One region of the Paenibacillus sp. NPDC057934 genome, then DNA from elsewhere that is predicted to be linked to it. Evidence: predicted binding sites of a transcription regulator. Region 1 holds the regulator's gene; each other region holds the start of a gene.
What was found. Region 1 encodes LexA, which represses DNA repair genes until DNA is damaged. Its sites were predicted from a motif close to CGAACATATGTTCG; they were not measured.
Positions count from the first base shown of each region.

Region 2: the regulator LexA is predicted to act here: its motif matches at 3,369-3,382, upstream of ACFVRY_RS13235 (YolD-like family protein).
Region 3: the regulator LexA is predicted to act here: its motif matches at 3,343-3,356, upstream of ACFVRY_RS00050 (YhjD family protein).
Region 4: the regulator LexA is predicted to act here: its motif matches at 3,661-3,674, upstream of ACFVRY_RS00945 (DNA polymerase IV).

Region 1 is NZ_JBHVPB010000009.1:76,027-81,515, reverse strand. It holds gene ACFVRY_RS20760 (FixH family protein) at 1-387, opposite strand, end outside; gene ACFVRY_RS20755 (HAD family hydrolase) at 856-1,641, opposite strand; gene ACFVRY_RS20750 (hypothetical protein) at 1,684-2,202, opposite strand; gene ACFVRY_RS20745 (DUF896 domain-containing protein) at 2,284-2,457, opposite strand; gene ACFVRY_RS20740 (LysM peptidoglycan-binding domain-containing protein) at 2,568-2,981, opposite strand; gene lexA (transcriptional repressor LexA) at 3,310-3,936, shown strand; gene ACFVRY_RS20730 (L,D-transpeptidase) at 4,166-4,504, shown strand; gene ACFVRY_RS20725 (YjcZ family sporulation protein) at 4,584-4,685, opposite strand; gene ACFVRY_RS20720 (SOS response-associated peptidase) at 5,132-5,489, shown strand, end outside.
Region 2 is NZ_JBHVPB010000005.1:192,180-197,668, forward strand. It holds gene ACFVRY_RS13215 (hypothetical protein) at 131-295, shown strand; gene ACFVRY_RS13220 (glycosyl hydrolase) at 385-1,869, shown strand; gene ACFVRY_RS13225 (PH domain-containing protein) at 1,966-2,454, opposite strand; gene ACFVRY_RS13230 (hypothetical protein) at 2,633-3,244, shown strand; gene ACFVRY_RS13235 (YolD-like family protein) at 3,424-3,759, shown strand; gene ACFVRY_RS13240 (hypothetical protein) at 3,771-3,929, opposite strand; gene ACFVRY_RS13245 (M15 family metallopeptidase) at 4,212-4,895, shown strand; gene ACFVRY_RS13250 (WGxxGxxG family protein) at 4,971-5,366, shown strand.
Region 3 is NZ_JBHVPB010000001.1:7,868-13,356, forward strand. It holds gene ACFVRY_RS00025 (AAA family ATPase) at 1-122, shown strand, start outside; gene ACFVRY_RS00030 (YkvI family membrane protein) at 109-1,227, opposite strand; gene ACFVRY_RS00035 (xanthine phosphoribosyltransferase) at 1,468-2,040, shown strand; gene ACFVRY_RS00040 (hypothetical protein) at 2,145-2,462, shown strand; gene ACFVRY_RS00045 (hypothetical protein) at 2,574-2,792, shown strand; gene ACFVRY_RS00050 (YhjD family protein) at 2,871-3,317, opposite strand; tRNA gene ACFVRY_RS00055 (tRNA-Leu) at 3,500-3,583, shown strand; gene ACFVRY_RS00060 (ABC transporter substrate-binding protein) at 3,687-5,297, shown strand; gene ACFVRY_RS00065 (ABC transporter substrate-binding protein) at 5,412-5,489, shown strand, end outside.
Region 4 is NZ_JBHVPB010000001.1:197,559-203,047, forward strand. It holds gene ACFVRY_RS00930 (Na+/H+ antiporter) at 1-903, shown strand, start outside; gene ACFVRY_RS00935 (threonine/serine exporter family protein) at 962-1,393, opposite strand; gene ACFVRY_RS00940 (threonine/serine exporter family protein) at 1,421-2,188, opposite strand; gene ACFVRY_RS00945 (DNA polymerase IV) at 2,311-3,573, opposite strand; gene ACFVRY_RS00950 (YitT family protein) at 3,703-4,284, opposite strand; gene ACFVRY_RS00955 (DUF3231 family protein) at 4,461-4,979, opposite strand; gene ACFVRY_RS00960 (hypothetical protein) at 5,164-5,379, shown strand.

The sequences.
Region 1 (5,489 bases):
ATGCTGTGTCCGTGCAGATACATGAGAGGTCACATTGTAAAGCCCTTCCTCGGCAAAGGTTCCTTCTGCGGTATACTTCCCGTCTCCTGTCGAAGACCCTTTTAGTTCTATCTTTTCGGTCTTTCCATCTTTGCCAACGATTTCAAAAAGCACTTCCCGGGCATCATCCACAGGTTTACCTTCTTGGGTTACCGTAGCTTCGAATGTAACCGGGCTGCTCACTGTAACTTCAGCCGGGCTCCATTCTAGTTCTACTTTGATCGGCTCCATAGACATATCTACAGAATGACCGGCATGCCCTCTCCCACCTGTCCCAGAGGCGCAGCCTGCCAGTAGCAATGTAAATGCAATACCTAATAATGAGACCGTTTTCTTCGGGTTCAACATCTGAAGCCCTCCTGATATAATGGTTATCTTATTACTAGAGATGCTATATATACTGAACTTAAGATTTTCCTTTCTAGGTTGTACTGTGACTCCAGTGAATGTTTGGACTTTCGGCCGCTGTTGTCCCCGGATTTCTTGATTTATACCACTGATTGCGGTTGAAATCCGGTGACAGCCCATGCTTCCGATGAGAGCTTTCCTGCGGAAAACTTTCAGGCGGACGCTATGCTCCTACAGTTCCAAAATCCCCTTCCGTCACTTCACCATGATCTGAAGTTTTTAAGTTCATTTTTATAGCATCAAACATTGCTGCATGGAGCCCTCGGTGTAATCATTCTCTTTCTATTATACACATTATTCTCAATTTTTCAGGAAGGAAAGACTGCTTCATTAACATACTAGTAATAGAAAAGGCCGCCCCATCCGTAGAAAAACTACTTCTGGAGGCGGTCCTATTCAAAAAGTTCTTTACAGAGTTTGTACCAGTGGAAGAAGCTCTGTTAGATGCCCGATTTCATAGTTCGGCGTAATTGCCGGATCTTTGTCCTTACCGGTACGGTTAATCCAGACGGTTGTAATGCCTGCACTCAGACCGCCAAGAATATCGGTAGTCAGCTTGTCACCGACCATGACTCCCTGCTCCGGTGCAATGTCCAGCAGGCCAAGGGCATGCTCGAAAATCGAAGCATCCGGTTTGCCTTTGCCAAAACTGCCAGAAATCACAATATGATCAAAATAAGGAATCAGTTCCGGCACGCCATCCAGTTTCTCCTGCTGAAGTGCAGGACAACCATTGGTTAGCAGCAACAGCTTCACTTGGCCGCGCAATTGCTCCAATACCTGCAAAGTCTCTTCGTACATATAAGGACGACTGCGGCGTTCGGACGCAAACTTAGCTGCGAGCGTCTCGGCAAGGACCTCGTCATCTACACCAAGCGACGCCAGCCCCCGTCGCCAAGACTCTTTACGGTAGACCGGTGCCAGCTGTTCCAACTGACGGAATTCAGGCTGTTCACCGGCGCTGAAGTTGGCCCAAAGTGCTTCAAACGGATTGATCCCAATCATTTTAGTAAACGAAAAGGTCTCATAGGATTCATACAAGCCCCTGGCTTCCCTACGTACAGCAGCTTCCAACTCATGGGGATCCACTGCGTCTCCTGCACCCTCACAAGCAGAAAGGAACGATTCCTCTACACTGCGTTCATCCCATAGCAGCGTGTCGTCCAAATCAAACAGTACAGCGGTAATCGGCATTTACGTAACTCCCTCTCCCTGAAGTGAACTGCTCTATATTGTTTACAATTGCTCTACCGGAATGTTGTTGACCTTACCGAATTCTTGCAGTCGTTCACCCATAGCAGCCGTGTCATAACGGTTAATCAGCTTGGAGAACATCCACGTGGTGCGTTTGCCTTTATACTTAATCGTGACCGCACTACGCGAAAGTGTGATCTTCTCAATATCGGTAGCAGGCAGCCAACGTTCGCGGTTGAATTTGATGGTAGACAATCTGTTTCGCTCTACCTTCAGGAAAGGACGACGGAAATACAGCATAGCTGCCAGCAGCAAGTACAGCCCAACGCCTAGCCAGTGCATGAAGACGCTACCTCCACTTTGATCCAGAGTACCGATGATCCAATACAGCACACCTAGTGCAACGAGAGCAACGGGCAATATGATATTGCGACCCTTGAATACATCGCTGGTCTTTGTAGTGGAGTTCGCGGAATGAATAGTATCCTTGCCCTGTTTCTTTCTTTGCTTATTGAGTTGCTGTGAATTGCGTTGAACCATTCTTTCCCAAGAACGGGCCATGTCATTTCCCCCTAGTCATCCTGAAATATCTATGAAAAGAAACAGAGGGTTCATGCGAAGCCTCTGCTTCTTGTTCAGCGCTTATTTATCTACAAACTCAATAGTATCCAGTTGGGACCGGAAATTGCTGCGGATATTACCCAGGTAAATTTCACGTAGCTTGGCGCGTTCAGCCATTTCCTCTTCATTCAGGCCTTCGCTCTTCTGCTTGCGTGCCAATTCATTAATTCGTGCAACCAATACATCTATATCCAACGATTTCGCCTCCCTAATAAATTCATTCTAACTTTGCCATGAGAAAAAGAGCTTGTCAAGGTTTACCCCCTGCAAGCTCTAAGCTGTTTCTATCTATGATCATGATGTTCTTAAAATAACGGCACTGTTATAATATCTCCTGCTCGAATATGACTGTCCGTCAATTGGCTCGATCGTTTAATTCCTTCTATATATACGGCTGTCTTCATATTGGCCGGTTTATTCTTGAGAGCAATGCTCCAGAGTGTATCCCCTGGTGCAACAACCACTTTCTTCTCCTGCTTCGCAAGATTAACGGGTCCAGCAAACACATTACCAACTACTGTAAATCCTGCAATAATCAGCAGTAAAAAGAGAGCTATCTTATAGAAGTTAAATTTTCTTAACAACAGACTTAATCCATCCGACAGTACCTTGGCGATTTCTTGAATTCTATTTATTACTCCGGAACCTAAAGTTTGTCCTGCAGAGTTAACTTCTGTGCCCTCGTCATAGATGCTATGGTATGTACTGTACTTTAACATGATTCATCATCCTCCAAACACTTGTTCTTACTTTCAAAAACAATATAACACGAACATGTGTTTTGATCAATACTAATTTCGAACAATCGTTCCCCTATTTATAATTTACCTTTTTGGATGCAAAAAATGCTCCTGACATGCAAATTCCCCTTGCTGCTCCTGCTCATTTCTTCAACATGCTAGTCAATTATTGAAGATACGGTTGTCCTTCCCGTTCTCACCCCTGTTCCCCTCTCTTAAACTATTGATAACGTTAGAACTTATGTTTGTGCGAACGGCAGTTCTATGTTATAATTTTCCCAAACATTACTATATGGGGTTGATTCTGATGTCAAAGATTTCGAGTCGCCAGCTGGCGATCCTGGAATTTATACGTAACGAAGTCCGCAGCAAGGGTTATCCTCCTTCCGTACGGGAAATCGGTGAAGCTGTAGGGCTCGCCTCCAGTTCCACGGTGCACGGTCATCTGGACCGTCTTGAGAAGAAAGGCCTGATCCGCCGGGATCCGACAAAGCCGCGTGCCATTGAACTGCTTGGCCAGGAAGACTCGGAAAATGTCCATCAATTTGCCCAGACGATTACTCGTGTTCCAGTTGTAGGTAAGGTTACCGCCGGGGTGCCTATCACCGCAACGGAGAACATTGAGGACTATTTCCCGCTCCCAACGCATTATGTTGGTGACAACAAAGTGTTCATGCTCTCTGTTCTTGGTGACAGTATGATTGATGCTGGCATTATGAACGGCGATTATGTCATTGTGCGCCAGCAGCAGACGGCAGACAACGGTGATATAGTTGTCGCTATGACTGAAGAGGATGAAGCTACCGTCAAGACCTTTTATAAGGAACGTGATCATATTCGCCTCCAGCCGGAGAATCCATCCTATGAGCCACTTCGCCTGAATCGGGTAAGCATTTTGGGCAAAGTCATCGGATTGTTCCGGGATGTCCACTAAACTATCATTAATGACTCTATTAGAAGGCTGTTCCGTCCTACGGAGCAGTCTTTCTCCTATACCCTCTCACTTTCACGGAAATATAAGCAGCAGTATAAATCTCGATAGGTTGATACTAATGTCCTCTCTAATTCTTTGATAAAACCTTACATTTTATTTTCCATCACCGCTTCGCATTAACGACACCCACACTCCGCACATATCCTGATTGTAAAGGAGTGCTGATCTCATGCCCAATTACCGAATTATCGTCGATTTGACACAACGGATGCTTTATTTGCTGGACAACGATTCTGTCGTCAGAGGTTTCCCTGTTGGAATCGGAACCATGCTAACTACAACGCCAGAGGGAGATTATACGATCATTAACAAACAGCCCAATCCCGGGGGCCCTTTCGGTGTGTTCTGGATGGGACTTTCCAAGCCGCATTATGGCATTCACGGGACGAACGACCCTTCTTCGATCGGACATCTGGTCTCGCACGGATGTATTCGAATGTTTAACCAGGATGTACTGGCACTTGCTGCGCTGGTCCCCATTGGGACTCGAGTGACTATCCGCCGTTAAACGCCTGGTGTTAGAATATTTGACATGCAAAAAGCCGTCAGACATGGTCTGGCGGCTTGAACATGGGGATGTAATCAAATTAAATCCAGAAAGATTTAGTGATGATAACCAGCAAGATGAAGAGAACCAAGATCGCAGCAGTAGATGTGCCCAAACCGTATCCACCAGCAAATTGACTCATGAGTAATTCCTCCTTTTCTATGAAGAAACCAGGTTTTGCAGCAACAACAGGTCGGCCCTTAGGATAGGGTGATTTTTCTTACCGGCTAGCTTATTGTCAGTTTAGTTCAGCTTTCTCTTTATTAGATCCAGCAAATGCTCAAAATGATCACAAGCAGAATGTAAAGCACCAAAATCGTTCCTGTAGATGTCCAAGGACTAACTACCGGTCCACAATGTTCTGCACCCATGTGAATTCCTCCTTCAGATTAATGACTACAGAACAGAATATGTAACAATATCCTACTAAGTATGGGCAATTTGGAAAAGAAAATGTACTTCTGCATTAGGGGTGAAAGCTTACATATGAGGGGAATGTAGAAGGTCCACACAGCGGAGGGTCTTATTTATTTCTAGCGGGCAAGTATAGTACACTGGTAACAAACCAATGTTCGGAGGGTTCCCACCATGTGCGGACGTTACACCATTACAGTCTCTATAGAAGAACTAATGCTGAGGTATCTTACGAATGATGCCAGCATCCCTTACTACGCCCCCAGGTACAATGCCGCTCCCATGCAGCATATTCCGGCTGTGATTCACACAGGCACCGGCAACCGAATCGGTGAACTCCGTTGGGGCCTTGTCCCATCCTGGGCGCAGGATGACAAGATCGGCAGCAAGATGATTAATGCACGTGGAGAATCTTTGTTGGAGAAAGCCTCGTTCAAGAAACTTGTGGCGACGCGGCGGTGCCTGATCCCTGCAGACGGTTATTACGATTGGAAAAAGGAAGACGGTCGCAAACAGCCCTTGAGAATTGGCA
Region 2 (5,489 bases), on a different contig from region 1:
TCCTCCTTTTTCTGCGCTTCAACCAGTATAGCGCATTTCCAATTATAGCGCGATTCTCTATAATCAGGAGGAGGATGTGGCTTTAGTCACTTATAAATGTTTGTAAATCTATGTAATGGAGGGGTTATTCGTGATGATGACGGGCTTTGGAATCTTTGGTGTTCTGCTTTATTTGTTCTTTTTGGGTTGTGGAGTGTATGCCTTCATCCTGTTCGTTAAGCTGGCAACTCGCGGAATTAGGGCATTGGATTTGTATATCGCTGATAAAATCGAGCAGAGAAACAGCAGATTCTAAAGACAGGCTCTCTATCCTGTAGATTAGCCGCGTCCTTGTTCAGGGCCTTTTCATACTATGTACCAAAAGTACAAGGGTGGTGAGGGCTAATGGAACAAGGGGTGCTTTGGCAGCTGTTAGATTCTGCATCACGGCTGGTAAACGATGTGCAGTGGCAGACGGCGTTCAGGAATTGGGTCATGACCCCAGCCAATCCGAATTTGACGCGTCCTGCCCGAAATCTTCTGAGGACGTTATATGCTTTGCAAGGCACGGGGGTTATTAACGGACAGCATGATTATCTCGAAAGTCCCGATGAGTTCAGCAACAAGCTGAAGACGACGGGAGGGCAGTATGCCGGACTCCATGGATACGAACTGGGGGCCATCAACAACCAGAAGCCAGAACTGGTCCGCAGTCAAAGAGACGGGGTAGTCGCCAGTGCAATCCGCTGGTACCAATCCGGGGGGATTGTAGCCTTGACCTATCACGCTCATCTGCCTGGAACAGCCCCGGCCTGGTCTAATGTATCTATGAATCTGAGCAATGCAGAATTCGATAAATTCGTAACGCCCGGCACTCCCCAGAATGCTGCACTGCTTGCCGATCTTGATGATGTTGCTTTGTCTTTGCACAAGTTAGCGGATGCTGGTGTTCCTGTACTATGGAGGCCATATCATGAGATGAACGGCGGTTGGTTCTGGTGGGGGCGCAAGAGCAAGTTCATCACACTTTGGAATTTGATGTTCGATCATTTCACGAAGACTCATAAGTTGAACAATATATTGTGGGTATGGAGCCCCAATGCAGACGGTGATGGAGTTGAAGCACAGGAAGCCTATTACCCCGGTGGGGCGAGGGTGGATATTCTGGCACTCGATATCTATAACGGTGAATTTAAGGATGAGTTTCATAATCGGTTGTGGGATCTTGGACGGGGTAAGCTGATTGCTATTGGGGAGAATGGCAAGCTTCCCTCACCTGCACTACTTGCTAAGTCACAGCGCAGGTGGTCTTACTTGATGACCTGGGGGAAGCTTCTCTATGAGAACAACACGGAGGCGGCTATCCAGGATTTTATGAATGCCAGCTTCACTTTGAACAGGAGTGAATATACGAAGGCGCTTGCAGTCCAAGCTTCCAAGCCTGAGGGTAGCCCGGCAGTCCCTGTCAGTGGTTTGCGAGGAGAGTATTATAACAACATGGTTCTTAGCGGAATGCCAGCTTTGGTACGGACGGATGCCAATATTAACTTCGCCTGGAGACAAGGTTCGCCGGACCCGGCAATCGGCGTGGACTTCTTCTCTGTACGCTGGAACGGAAGGCTCAGTGCTACTTATAGTGAGGGTTACACGGTGTACTCTTCATCTGACGATGGCATCCGAATCTGGATTGATGGTCAATTGGTTATTGATAGCTGGATCAAGCAGAGTGGGCAGGAACGAAAAGGTAGTGTTAATCTGATTGCTGGCAAGCTGCATGACATCAAAGTGGAGTTCTATGAGAATCAGGGTGATGCGCGGGCCGTGCTGATGTGGGAGAGTTCCAGTCAGGGCAAGGAGGTCATCCCGGCGGTGGCGTTCTTTCTCCCTTAAAGTAGGACGATGTGAGATTCTATATATAGAAGTGAACGAGGTAAAAGCCCCGAAAATGATCCGGGGCTTTTTGATCTGCAACAAAGGCGTATAGGGTTAAATCTGTTCACGATAGCTGATGTTATTGACTGTCTTCTCATCACGTACTGCTTTGCGCAGCGCATCCTTGACAGTATGGGCACCATGGATCTTGCGGAACCACAGCTCGGGCGACGAAGCGTCATCGGAAAAGATCGTCAGTGTCCCGATCCCAAGCATGCGGTCCAGAATGGATTGAGATACTCCCAGGTCACGAATTCGGAGCAGTTCAATCTCTTCGACATTTTTACCGATCAGGCCTGTCTTTACTATAATTCTCTGGCTTGTAATCGTATAAGTAGTCGTATTAAGGCCCACAAGACCCTTCAGTCGGTCGGATATGCCCGCAGGCTTTCCTTCCCATAGCTTGATTTCCTGAGCAGGCGTCAGGTCTCGCAGCGTGCGCCCGGCTGTTGGTGAAGCTCCCCCGTTCAGCGCGGTCCCACATTCTCCGCAAAATTTAGCCGCTTGCTTATATTCTATTCCACAGGCTGTACAATAAGGCATCGAATGAGCCTCCTCTCCCAATTAACATTTGTTTTATTTATTATTATACTGCCTTATCCGGTCATTGGTTGCACACATAGATGTGACGTTTTTTTTGAATTTTCCCCCGATTTACATTAATTTCATTTGCACTTTACAATAACCGACATTATTCTGTTATGTGGGGGGAATGTAAACGATGAAACGAGCTTGGCTAATAGGGTTGATTGGGCTAGTTCTAATGCTCTCAGCCTGCAGCTATAATGATTCTGCTTCAACCGCGCCGCTGTCGGAGGAAGAAGTACAGGAATCTGTACAAACTTACTACAATGAAATGTCCAAAATTGAACAATTAGGGAAATCGTCCCGAGAGCAATTTAACGAGACGATCGCCGCTTACTCGGCTGGGACAGCTACATCCAAAGAAATGGAGAAAGCCATTGCCCAGTTCAAGGATACGGCTACTGATATTTCATCTCAGGCGAAGAAGGTTGAAATCTCCGACCGTCTGCCGGAGAAAGTCAAGAAGCTGTTGGATGAGGCCCAGATTGCTTTTCAAAGTGCCTATTCTTTAAAGGAAAAAGCATCCAAAGGTGCCGATTCTACTGATGTGTCCGCCGACGAGTTCAACGAGCTTAATCAAAATGCTGATCTCGCGATGCTGTACGGCATCTCTAAGCTCAACGAAGCCAGAGTGGCAACCGGATTGCTGGAGCCGGAAGAGGATACGAATGCGAATACGACGAGTACGAAGGCAACCAACGATTCCAAGGTGGTAACAGGAACAGATTCGGAAAGTGTTAAACCATAAGACAACCCGGCCCCTATGTGAGGGGATAATAAAAGGCGCTGCACAGCACAGCTGTGGGCGCTTTTTTGCGCGCAGACTGTCATTTTTTTCATATTGATTAAAGGACCTGACTGTGGATATAATACAAACATACGTTCGTGTCGTGTGGGATTATTAATTGAACACAAGGAGGCCAGGCAATGGGTAAGAAGCTGGAAGGCAACGGATTATGGGAGAGCAGTCGGATGATGCTGCCGGAGCACAAGAGCCGGATTATCAGCGATGAACGGGAGACGCTGCGCCGCATCCAGCCGGTGCTGGATGAGCAGAAGCAGGAGGAGATTGAGAGCACCCTGGCGCTGTCCCTGCGAAGTCATGTGCGCGTCACAGTGATTCTGTTCGATCCGTTCGAGAATGAGGCGGTGAGCGGCTTTGTGACCTCCATTCACACCCACTCGCGTGAGATTAAGCTGCAGTGGGCGGAGGAATGGAAGTGGATTCATGTAGACCAGATTGTGGAGGCCTATATCGTTTAATAAGCTACTGCCTAGGTGTGTGCTTCTGTATTTTTTTCATAAGCGATCAAGGTTACGGTGGGGTTGCCTGTCAGTTCGGCAAGGGCAGCTTCCGCGTCCCGGATAATCTCAATCGCTTCATCCCGTTCGCTTAATGCGGCGATTGTGTAGCTGTCGGTATGGATGTCCATGACGAATCTCCTTTCACTGTTGTATAAGATGCCTATTTAGGTTGTCCTTATGGATGGGAAACATCCAGATGGTGAGGCGAGGAAAAGATGTGATATGGATTTCTAGACACCACTAAGTGAGATCGTGGATTTCTTAGAGCAGGCCCCGGATGGTTGTCCGGGGGCTTTTTTTCGTGGGCAAGAGACGTGCAGAAGCATTGAACTGCAAACATCTAGGCATAGGGGTATTTGTACAAGCAGAAGAGAAAATTCGGACATTTACTATACCAGGGGGGTGAATATATGCTGACTTTGAACGTGGTGAAAAGCAAATCTATCGCTTCTCTGACCGGGCTGAACCCAGCCGTACTGGCCGGAGCGAATGCGCTGATTGAGCGCAGCTTCGCCAAGGGAGTGCCGATTATCATTACTCAGGGACTGCGGACTCTTGCCGAGCAGAATGCTCTCTATGCACAGGGCAGAAGTAAGCCGGGGAATATCGTGACCAATGCGCGCGGGGGATTCAGTTATCATAATTATGGATTGGCGGTTGATTTTGCACTATTGCTGCCAGATGGCAAGGGCATCTCATGGGATATGAAGCGTGATGGAAACGGCAATAAAATCGCAGACTGGCAGGAAGTGGTGCAGGAGGCGAAACAGCTAGGCTTTGAATGGGGTGGAGACTGGACTTCCTTCAAAGATTATTCCCATCTGCAAATTGCATATGGACTTTCAATTGATCAATTGCGGGCAGGCCTCCGCCCGTCGGCAGAACAGATCAAGGCTGCACTTAACGTGATCAATGGGGGTGACAATGTGAACCAAGACGTGAAAGTAAGCATCGTCCTGAACGGTAACAAGCTCACAGACGGCGTTCTCGATACCGGCGTCACCTATGTGCCCGTGCGGGCGCTGGCGGAAGCGTTGGGTGCAAAGGTTACGTATGACGCCGCAAGCAAGACCGTGAATATTGTTACAGGATAAGCAGTTCGGGGTTGCATAGAAAATAAGGGATAAGGGGAAATTATCAGCAACCAAATTACAAGGGGGCAACATATCTTGAATAAGCTGATAACAAGCCTTATCTGTACGGCTGCACTGTCTATGACGCTGCTTGGCACTGGCTATACAGCCGGGGCTGCTGGAGTCGACGGGGTGGGTGATACCACGCGTAATACAGGCACCATTAGAAATGACGCGAACCGAATGCATCCTAATGGTAGCATGATCAATGGTACGACAGGGACGAACAGAAGCAACAGTAACATCCTGGACAACAACGTTCGGACTGAAGATAACCACAGAGTAGCTCCGTTGTCCACGACGAACCAGAATGGTACCTATCGGGCCACCAGCACGACCAGTACCGGAACCGGGTCGAGCTGGGGCTGGTTGGGACTCATCGGACTACTCGGTCTGGCTGGCATGAGAAATCGTACTGGAGAGCGCAACTGAATTGTGGCTTAGGTTAAGGTCAAGACGAGATCCGCCCGGCCAAGTCGTGCGGGTCTCTGCTTACCAACTCGTAAAAATGAAAAAAATATTAAAATAAGGATTGCGTCATCGTCAAATACGTGA
Region 3 (5,489 bases), on a different contig from region 1:
CTGCGCTCTCACTGCTTGGCGAGCTGTCGGCCAACCGACAAATCGTAATGATGACCTGTCACCGTCATGTCGCAGAAGCTGTGGGGCTGCTGATTCCTTCCGCTGCTGTTATTTCCGTGTAATTCGCGAAGCGGGCTTCAACTTGGTTACAGAAGTCTCATCTCTGCCAGATTCGGACTTCGGTCCTTCTGGTGGCGGAGAGATGGGGGTGCGAATTAGCTTGAATCCCCATACGAGTGCTAAGCCGCCGAAAATGGGATAAAACACAGACAAGAGAGAACTGAACCCAAATTGGCTAAAGAGGTAGCAGGTTAGCATGAGTAAAGCGATGATTACGTCTTGGGATAAGGGTAACCTCTGTTTTAGTTGTGCGGTAACACCGTAAATATCCGCCACGAAGGTGCTGAAGATTTCAAGGAAGATTAATAGCAGATAAATCGTTTGAACCACGGCTCCAAGCCGGAAAGCAATACTGCCCATTGGAATTTCATACTGCATGATCCCGGGCATTTGCGAGCTCATGGCAAAATGCGCGGCCAGCAGCAACAGGCCTATTCCAGCCCCGCCCAGTATACCGCCCCGCAGTAGCGCCTTTTCGTCTTCAGTCTCCCGGGCAAGCGGTACAAGAACGGCCTGAGCCATCCCGAGGTTGAACGCCGTATACAGTAATGGAGACAGCCAGGCAGAAAAAGTGCTGCTGTCCGTCTGGAGAAACAAAAAATGTTCAGCGTTCGGTTGATGCATCGTATTGATTACAATAATCAGTGAAAGAGTTAGCATGAGTGGAACAACTGTGCTGTTCATGTGGAGGATGCCAGAGATGCCCCGAGTCAGCAGTAGATAAGATCCTAGAATAGTGAGGATTAGTCCAGCCTGATAATGAAAGCCCAGATGCTCTTGGAAAATGGCTCCCGCACCGGCAAGCATAATGCTGTTTACGCCGATCAGAATCACCATGGTGAACAGGCTGATAATACTGCCTGTCTGCTCGCCAAAGAGGTGGCGGTTAAAATCCTCATAGGAATTCGCGCGGATCCGCCGGGCGAGCACCATCATTTTGGTGCCAAGCCAAATAAATAGTATAGTGGAGCACAGGATCGTGATCAGCGCCCAATGGCCGTAACGGGTAAAGAAGCGGAGGATTTCTTGCCCGGTGGCAAATCCAGCCCCTACGATAGTACCAATATAAGTGAATGCGATCTGTAAGGTGCGAAGATGGGTTTTCACAGCTTTCCTCCTTGTTTTTGGGATCCTCTGTCAGGTGCTTGAATGATGTATCGCAGCAGAGGTGCCTTGAGAGTGGTTATTTTGGAACGGTGATGGTGCAGCGGATTGCAGGATTGCCTTGTGTACTCTGTATAGTACAGGTTATGATGGGGAACAGAAGGACATGACTTCTGACGGATTCCTTTGTGTGGATTTCGCTGGAAGATATGGATTATATAAGTGTATTGGAGGTTCAAAGTCATGGAAGTGTTGAAAAAGCGGATTTTGGAGGAAGGTATCGTCGTTTCGGATCAGGTGCTTAAGCTGGATGCGCTATTGAATCATCAGGTAGATCCTGAGCTGACGATGGAGATGGGACGGGAGTTTTCCCGGAGATTTAGCGATAGCGGGATTACTCGTATAGTAACCGTGGAGTCCTCCGGAATTGCCGTGGCATTTGCTACCGCGCTGGTTATGAATGTACCACTCGTCTTTGCACGCCGCAAAAAAACACTGCTGGCCGATCCCGATGCGCTGTGTGAGAGAGTCCCTTCATTTACCAAGGGAATCGTTACGGACATTATGCTGTCCCGTCAATTTGTTTCTCCGGAGGATAAAATTCTGTTTATAGATGATATCATCGCTAACGGAGATGCAGCACGGGGATTGATCAAAATTATTCAACGTTCCGGGGCAGAATTGGTCGGACTTGGGGTCGTTGTGGAGAAGAGCTTCCAGGCAGGAGCGCGTACCATCCGCGAACAAGGTATCCGTCTGGAATCCCTAGTCCGGATTTCTTCCTTAAATGAAGGAACGGTTGTCTTCGAAGATTAAAGGGCAGTGGAAAGAAAACACAAGCCTATTTTCCAAACAACTTCTTTTCACCCTATGATTTTTCCTTTATAATAAAGCTTAGACATAGGAGAGGAGGCGTCACAATGGGGAAAGAACCGGTGACAGAGCAATTTTTTATTGATAAATTAACCGAGGCCAAGGATCACTTCGAGCGTGCGCTGGACTGCAAACATACGGAGTTTGACGATCTGTACCCCTATATGATTGAACATCCTCAGTTTTTTTGGTACAAACGCTATGTGGCTTGGTCAGAGCTGTTGACCATTACAAGCTTGTGTGAAGAACTGACCTACGCCTGGAGAGAGAAGTTTACGGCGAATCAGGTAGAGTATTTGGAGCAACGTGTGATGTCCGCTAAAGTTCTCGATTTCTGGTTTGAGAAGAATGAAGCGCTGATATAAGGTACAGACACAGGAATAACGGATTTACGATCAGGAGACCCAAGTGAATTCTCATTTGGGTCTTTGTTATGAGAGGAATTCGGATAAGCTGTAGTAGAAGGAGGAATGATCATGATTAGCGATGAACAGCTAAATGCCTACCGTATATCGGGTGAGAAAGTACGAGTGGTACGCGATGGCATTGCCAGTAACGACATTAGAGGAATCGTACTGGCGTGGGACGAGTCTCAAGTGATGATTCGCCGACCTAACAGAAATGTGGTCAAGCTTGATCGGAATTACTTGATTCAGCCTGCCAAAGAACCGAGAAGAGATCCTGATCATATATAGTAATGCATAATCTAAACAGCTCCCTGGCCATTCATTCTGGCAGGGAGCTGTTCTGTGTTTCGAAGAATTCCACGGAGATTATATAGATAAAGCCAACTGCACGACACTTTCTTCTTGGGAGAGAATGGAGGAGTCCGTAGGAAGGCCGAGATAGGCACGCATACGAAGCATCATCTCTCTGCGAAAACCTGGCCAGAGAATATTCATCTCTCCAATATACCCTCTGCAATTGTATTGTGCTTCTACACCACGTTGATCCTGACGGACGGTGCTGATTTTCAAATGGCGGGAAGTCAGTTCACGATTCACCTCCTGCAGCATCATCGAGGCCTTCTTGGCACCACCGGATACAAGCTCTACATAGAGCTGAGGAGTCTTGAACAGCCCGCTCTTGCCGATAACCCGGCAATCGCGTTCAAATACTTTATGGATAAATGTTAGCAGCAGATAGCTTCTCACAAGGGACAGTTCATCTTTGGTAATTTCTTCGATTGAATTGGAGTTGTTACTCTTAGTAGTCGCCATTATAAATCACCTCATTTATAGTATGCGAACCTTTGTTCTCATTATACATCTTTTCCACTAATAAAAGCAATAATTATACAGAAAATGTTGGGTGACAGTATTTTTGAAAAAGTAGTTGACGATGATCATATTCGCATGGTAAGATATCTCTTGTGTCCAAGAGAAACTGGACTTTATAATATGCGGTCGTGGCGGAATTGGCAGACGCGCACGGTTCAGGTCCGTGTGGTAGCAATACTGTGGAGGTTCGAGTCCTCTCGACCGCATCAAATTAGTAATCAATAAGCTCTTGAATTCGTCCTTGTGACAATTCAGGAGCTTTTTGCATAATCAGAACAGCAGGTATAACGAAAATAAGGGAGGGTGGAGATGACTCCGCTTCAGGAACGCGAAGAAGGGCCACAACATAAAGAACTGCTTAGTCGCGTCTGGTTCAGGTTGGATGATTGTTTCCGAGAAACGGAGCGTTCGACTTACCATCTGTTGTATGAAACTGCGCCTACTTATGTGCTTATTGTTGCTGCCAAGCGGCAGGGCAATATCGTTATTAACGGCATGTTGTACCCGCTAACCCCGCATACCGTATATATCGTGAGGCCGGGACAACGAGTGGAATCTACTCACGATGCAGATGAGGATCAAGTGCTATATCGGTTTCATGTAGAAACGGATACTCCTGAAAGATATGGTGCTCAGCAGGGACATATACTGCCGGATTTGGCCCGGGTGAGCGTGAATGCAGATACGTTGCTACTGTCTCTCTGTGAGAAAATAATCATTCACTGGCATACGGACGATGCCGCGGACCGTTTCGTCAGTCAGGCGGGATTTCAGGAGCTCTTGCATCTGTTGTTCAAGAACCAAGGCCAACATGAAGCAGCGCTGGATCAAGTGCGCATGTATATAAATGGTCATTTCCGAGAAGGAATCACAGTCGACCACTTGTCTGAGCTTGCTGGTATGAGCCGGTATTATTTCATGCGGTCATTCAAAGATCGATTCGGTCAAAGCGCGATGGATTATCTGACGGAGCTGCGCATGAATCAGGCTAAAAGCTTGCTGGACGAAGGTCATTCTCTGCAAAAAGTTGCGGAAGAGGTCGGTTACAGGGATCGGCAGTATTTCAGCAGCCAGTTTAAAAAGCATGTTGGAATGTCGCCAAGTATCTATACCGCTAATCGAACTTGCAAAGTAGCTGCATATAGCTGGCCTAATATCGGGCAACTGCTCAGTTTGCAGATCATTCCGTACGCTGCTCCAATCGATCAGACCTGGAGTGATGATTACCGCAAGAAATACCGTTTTGACATTAAGGTGCCTTTGGGACATGACTACGAATTCAATCGAGAAGCCCTATGGAGGGCTCGGCCTGATGTGATTATTGCACTAGACGAAATGGTTCCTGATGAGGAGAAAGAGAAGCTCCAGCAGATAGCACCTGTATTGTTCCTACCCTGGCATTCTGTTAGCTGGAGAGAGCATTTGCAATCAACTGCCGAATTTCTGGACCGGGAAAAGGAAGCAGAGAGCTGGCTTGCCCGTTACGACAAGAAAGTTGAAGTCATTCGGGGGAATATTCCTTATTCGTTCAGGCAAAGAGGCCTGCTTATTCTAAATATTTTGCCACGGGGATTCGAGGTTTGGGGACAACGTGCAGGTACGGTCTTGTACGACGATTTGCAGATCCGTTGTGCAAGGGGCGCGGAACACATCGAATTTACCGAATATGTTGAAGCAGAGCAGCTCGCGTCATTCGAAGCGGATATGCTGCTAGTTAACGTAATGAAGGATGGGCAATCGCTAATGAAGTGGGAACGGCTTCAGCGGTCTGAACTTTGGCGAAACCTGAAGGCCGTCCGGAATGGTAATGTTTATCAGACTTCGGGGCAAGCGTGGCTGGCTGAGCCGATTCTAGAGTATACAGCCAATAGGCATTATGATTTATTGCAGGAGCTTGAACAACTATTTCGTGCACTGTAGCCCGAGAAAAGTCAGCATCTTTTCATATTCCCGTTGCTGTAAGTGTGTTGTATAATGTCCTAGTCGATAATGATAATCAATATCATTATTAATTACAGTAACGGAGGGAATACGATGCATCAAACAGAGAGATCCAATGGGACAAGACGAGGTGTCCTTGAAGGTCCAAGCAGCTTTCGGAACATGGCAGGG
Region 4 (5,489 bases), on a different contig from region 1:
GTGCTGGGTGATGGCTCGCCGTTCCCCGAACGGAACCTGATGATTTTCCTGGCGGCAGGCTGTATTCTGATGTCGCTGCTGATCGCCAGCATCTTTTTGCCGGCTTTGGCGGGTAAAGGAGAAGAAGGCGCTGGCTCGGAAGAAGGCTCTGAGCAGGCTGCGAAGTCAGTGGTCATTGATGCCGGAATGGCGATGATGCGCAGTATGATGGATGGGGATTCGCGGGATTCGGCTCAGCCTGCTTTGAACGAATTCAGGGAGAAAATTCAGAAAATGAGTCTGCCGGGGCAGGATGATGATCCTGCAGCGGAACGAATGCGTCAACTGGGCATGGAGGCACGCATCGTCGGGCTGCATGCTGAGCGCAAGGCGTTGAATACTTTGATGGAGAAGGAAGAGGTTCCGGCGGGTGTAGCGGAGAAAATGATGGAGATGCTGGATTATACGGAAGCCTTCTTCGCCAAGCATCTGAACTCGCAGATTCGGCTGTCCTTGTCTGAGGTAGGGCGGGTATTCTCTGGCATGTTCGCAGGGCAGCGTGGTCAAGTGGAAGGCTGGCAGGCTGCCGCCGCGCAGTATAAGGAAGTCTCCTGCAAAGCCAAACTGGTCATGTCGCAGGCTGCCGTTGCAGCGATCCGGGACCATATGAATGAGGAGAACCGTGAAGCCTCCCAGCATGTTATCGACAGATATGAGATGCTGGTGGCAAGGCTTGGTGGAGACAGTGGATGGACCCCAGATGGTTTGGTGGATGCCCGAAAGCTGGAAGTGAAGCTGAAAGCCATTCAGGAGCAGCGCGATAAGGTGCAGCAGATGTACCAGGAGGGCGCGATTAACCGGAAGGTTGCGGGCAGATTGCGTCATTTTGTAGACCATTTAGAAGCTTCAATATGGGAGGATTAATGTAAAACACAAAGAGCCGCCGGGACAGCCCGTGCGGCTCTTTGTATATGTTGTCCCCCTACAGTCCTTGCTTTCTCTTTCGACGGAACATTTGTCCCAGCACCTCACTTAACACAAGGCCTGTAGCGATGGCTCCTGAGAGCATCAATACCTGCGTAGCAATCTGCACGGCATCAATGTAGTCTTTCTCCACGAATTTGCGCATTGCATCATAAGCCATGCCACCGGGCACCATCGTGATGACGCCCCCGACACTAAAGATAATGACAGGCATCTTGAAGGAGCGGGCAAAAATCTGGCTGACCACACCGACTACGACCGTCGCGAAGAAGGTGGCAATCACCGTATCCCATTGTTTGTCTAATAATAAGTACACCAGCCAGCCCACCATACCAGAAGTTCCGCATTGCAGCAGCGCACGCCGTGGCGCATTGAACAGGATGCAGAAGGTGGCGGCGGCAATAAAGCTGGTAATCAGTTGCAAAATCATGAGTCGCTAACCTCTTTCAAAAGGTGATTATAGCATTGACAGCACAAGTCCGATACCTGTCCCGATCGCAAACGCAGTTAAAAAGGCGTCCGCACCCTTGGACAGCCCAGAGACCAGATGGCCGGCCATAAGGTCGCGGACTGCATTGGTAATAAGCAGACCCGGTACCAGCGGCATGACAGAGCCGATAATGATCTTGTCCATTTCGCGTCCCACGCCATATTTGACCGAAAAGAAGGTCGATAAACCGATCAGGAAGGCCGAGCCGAATTCCGCGAAAAATTTGACCTGGACGAGCCGGTGCAGGTAGATGACTGCCGCATAACCAAGGCCCGAGACGAACAGTGCGGGGAGCGCGTCCCAGAGACTGCCCTTGAACATTACGGTGAAGCTGGCGCCTGTCAGTGCCGCGGCAATGATCTGCATCCATATGGGATAGGCATGGGCAGCATTGTCTATTACCCCAAGCCGCGTTCGTGCTTCCTCTGCCGTGATTTGCCGTTCGCAGAGGCGGCGCGAGATGTCATTGACCTCCGATACCTTCTGCAAATCGGTGGTCCGCTCGGCAATGCGGAATAGCTTGGCGGGTTCCGTCCGGCTGGTCGCGAATACGATCACGGTTGGTGTCACATAACTGTGCGCATTCGGAAATCCTAGAGCATCAGCTATGCGGATCATCGTATCCTCGACACGGTAGGTTTCTGCGCCGCTTTGCAGCATGATTTTGCCAGCTAACAGACAAAGGTCGATAATTTCATGGGTGGAACTGTTGCTGATGATGCCTGTACTTTCCAACTTTCTGTGATCCTCCCCTGGAATGATATATATCCGATTGTCGCCTCATCGCCGGAAAATATCAACCCTAAAAATACGTATTTACGAATTTTAATTTCTGGCATATCTCCGAGGCAGAGGGATCACTTGTAATGTCCGCCGATTTTGCCCGCCCGGTCCTTGATCAGTCCGGAGTCTGTGAAGGAAGCCGCCCGCCCGATAATCGTGTCACCGTACTTGTTCTTCAGGTTGTCGGTGGCCCGCTCCAGCTCCCGGTACCGGGGGCGGGACTCAAACAAAGTCAGCTGGTACTGGTTCTCATCGCTAAGCTCAGACAAACTGAGGTTCACCCGGCGTACAGGCTGGCCGTCCCAATGCCGCCGGAAGAGGGCGACAGCCGCTTCGTATACAAGGCTTGTGGCGTTGGTGGGATCACTCATTTTGCTTTGTCTGGAAAAGCCGGCCGGCGCTTCGAAGCTGGCACCTTGGCAGCCAACAGATACGACGGCGCCATTCACCGCGAGGCGGCGGCAGCGTCTGCATACCAGCTCCGCCAGTTCCAAGAGCACGGTCTTGATCTCTCCTAGCGTGTAATAATCGCGGGGCAGTGTCATCTGATGACCGACACTCTTGGGCGGAGCCTCGTAGGTCGCCGGATGCACGGGGCTATCGTCGATCCCACCGGCGATTCGCCAGTACAGCTCTGCGTCAATATCGCAGTTCTTGTGGAACTTCTCGCGCATGCGCCATTTCAGTTCTGCCAGGGGTATTTGGGCGAGATGGCCGATCGTTGCGAGGCCCATGCTGTGAAAATGAGCTGACATGCGGCGGCCCACCATGAACAGGTTGCCGATAGGCTGCGGCCAGAGCAGTTCCGGGAGCTGCTCGCGTGCCAGGGTGAAGAGGCCGCCCTTGATCTTTTTAGCCCACAAATCACAGGCCATCTTGGCCGTGACCTTGGAGTAGCTGATGCCGATCCGCGCATATACGCCGGTTTCTTTGGAGATTTGGTCCTGAATAGCGGCTGCAATCTGCTGCGGACTGCCGAACAGGGAGGTGCTGCCTGTAATATCTATAAACTGTTCGTCGATGGAGTAGGGCTCCACGAGGTCGCTGAAGGTGCGCAGAATGTCAGTGATTTGGGCGGAGACATCAATGTAATGCTGCATGCGGGGCCGGACCACGATGAGTTCAGGGCATTTGGCCAGAGCTTCCTTCAGTGTCTCAGCAGTGCTTACACCCAGTTGCTTGGCTAAGGGACAGGCGGCGAGAATAATACCGCTACGTCTGGCCGGGTCTCCGGCAACGGCGAGGGGTTTGCCGTTGTATTGGGGATTGGCGGCCTTTTCCACGGAGGCATAGAAGCTTTGACAGTCGGACAGCATAATGATGCGTTCTTTATTCATATTCGTCACTCTCCAGGTAAAGGCAGTAGAAGCAGATACGCAGAGACGTTATTTTGACGGGCGGGATCGTTGATTGTTATTATAATACGAACATATGGTCGTGTATATGCATATTTATTTCCATTCGTTTCAGTCTTGCAGGGTGCAAAGTCCGGTAGCGACTGCGCCGGAGGCGATGGTGAAGAGGGAGTGAACAAAGGTCTCCTTGGAGATTAGCAGGCCGCCAGCGCCAATGATCATAGCATCCGTCACAAAGATGATGACCCCGACGTTCAGTGGCACATAACGGGTAATAAAGTGGGCAAGCAGATCTGTGCCTCCAGTACTGGCTTCAAAGTGCAGCATCAGCCCCAGGCCGAGTCCCATCAGGAATCCGCCGATAATTGCACTTGAGATGGGTCCAAGTTCTATGTAATAGAGGAAGTAATACTGGAACGGGGCCACGATTTCAATGAGCAGGGATGAGCACAGCAGACCAATCAGGCTATTGAGGAAGACATCGCGGTTCTTGAGCCAGGCCAGCAAAAACACAGGCAGGCTGCAGACCACAATGGCGATTCCGATATTGATACCATACAAATAGTTGATAATGAGAGCTATGCCGATAATTCCGCCATCCAGAACTTTATAAGGGACGAGGAAAAAGTTGGTCCCTGCGGCAATAAGCAAACTTCCCAGCAAAATGATGGCGTATTTGGACCATGACCTCATATTCAACATCTCCACATTTAGGCATGTCATATGAATATGCTTGTCATTGGTAAAAAATTGCTTGTGAAAGAAGAAAAACTCTTACCGTGAACCTGTTATTACCATGGGACGCGTAAGCAGCGAACACCTTCTAATATGGAAAAAGACCCTGCTTGCGCAGGATCAGAAGAAAGGGATTAGACCGGAACGGGTTCCTGACGTTTAAGCTGCAGCGGGGGCGGGATGAGCCAGCCCTTCTGCTTGTTGATCCGCAGGAGTGCGAGTCCAAGGGAGGCCATGGCGGCGTGAATCTTCATGAAAAGGGCGCCGACATCCTCACGGATAGACATGCCCATAATCTGGCTGCATTCGACGAGGCTCATGGCCACCCCGGCAGACAGCGCAGCGGCAATCTCGGGATCGGAAAAACGGGCCCCAGCAGGAATATCTGCGAGCTTGGTGGAAGGTCGATCCGGCAGCGTAGGGGTAGGGAAGACGCCGCTGGTTTTAAGGAGCTTGTCACATTCCTTGATCTCCCTCTGGGCCTGATCCATCAGGTCATCAATAATTTTCTTCAAATCCTGATCGCCTGCATGATAATGGTAAGCCTGGAGGGCGGATAACGTCATTTTTGCTTTGGCGGAAAATTGCCACACACCGAATATTTCGCCATAGTGCATGGGTTCGTCTTTGGGATTGCCACTTAGAATGCCCATTGCGTATTGCTCCTTTATAAATAGTTTATGATCGTGTAAATAGCTTGTCCGGCAACAACTGTTTTATTCCACTATACGGAGGGAGGGAATTTAAGGCTTGCAGCAGTGGATAAATGAGGCTATATTATTAATAGTAATAATTACTATTAAATGAGCGGTAAGGTCAAGGAGCGAATAGAAGAAGATGGATTTTACATATAAAGTGCTGGAAAGTGATATCGACCTACTAGCCTCGGCGCTGTCCGAGACGCTTGTAGCAGTGGCTGTCAAAGGCGGAGAAGCAGAGGATATTCTGGAGCTTGGCGGACGGATCTGCGAGTATACCCCTAATTGTGTTCGCATCCGTGGGTTGTCATACAGCCGGGAGTTGTATGAATTTCGTGTTCTGACAGGCGGTTGAGGCTGGCAGAACACGAGAATGTAGCCCAACCACAACATAATGACGCCACCGTCGTCAAGCAGGAGCAATGATATAAGGTTACGGACTATTTGAAGCGTGCTTCACAGATG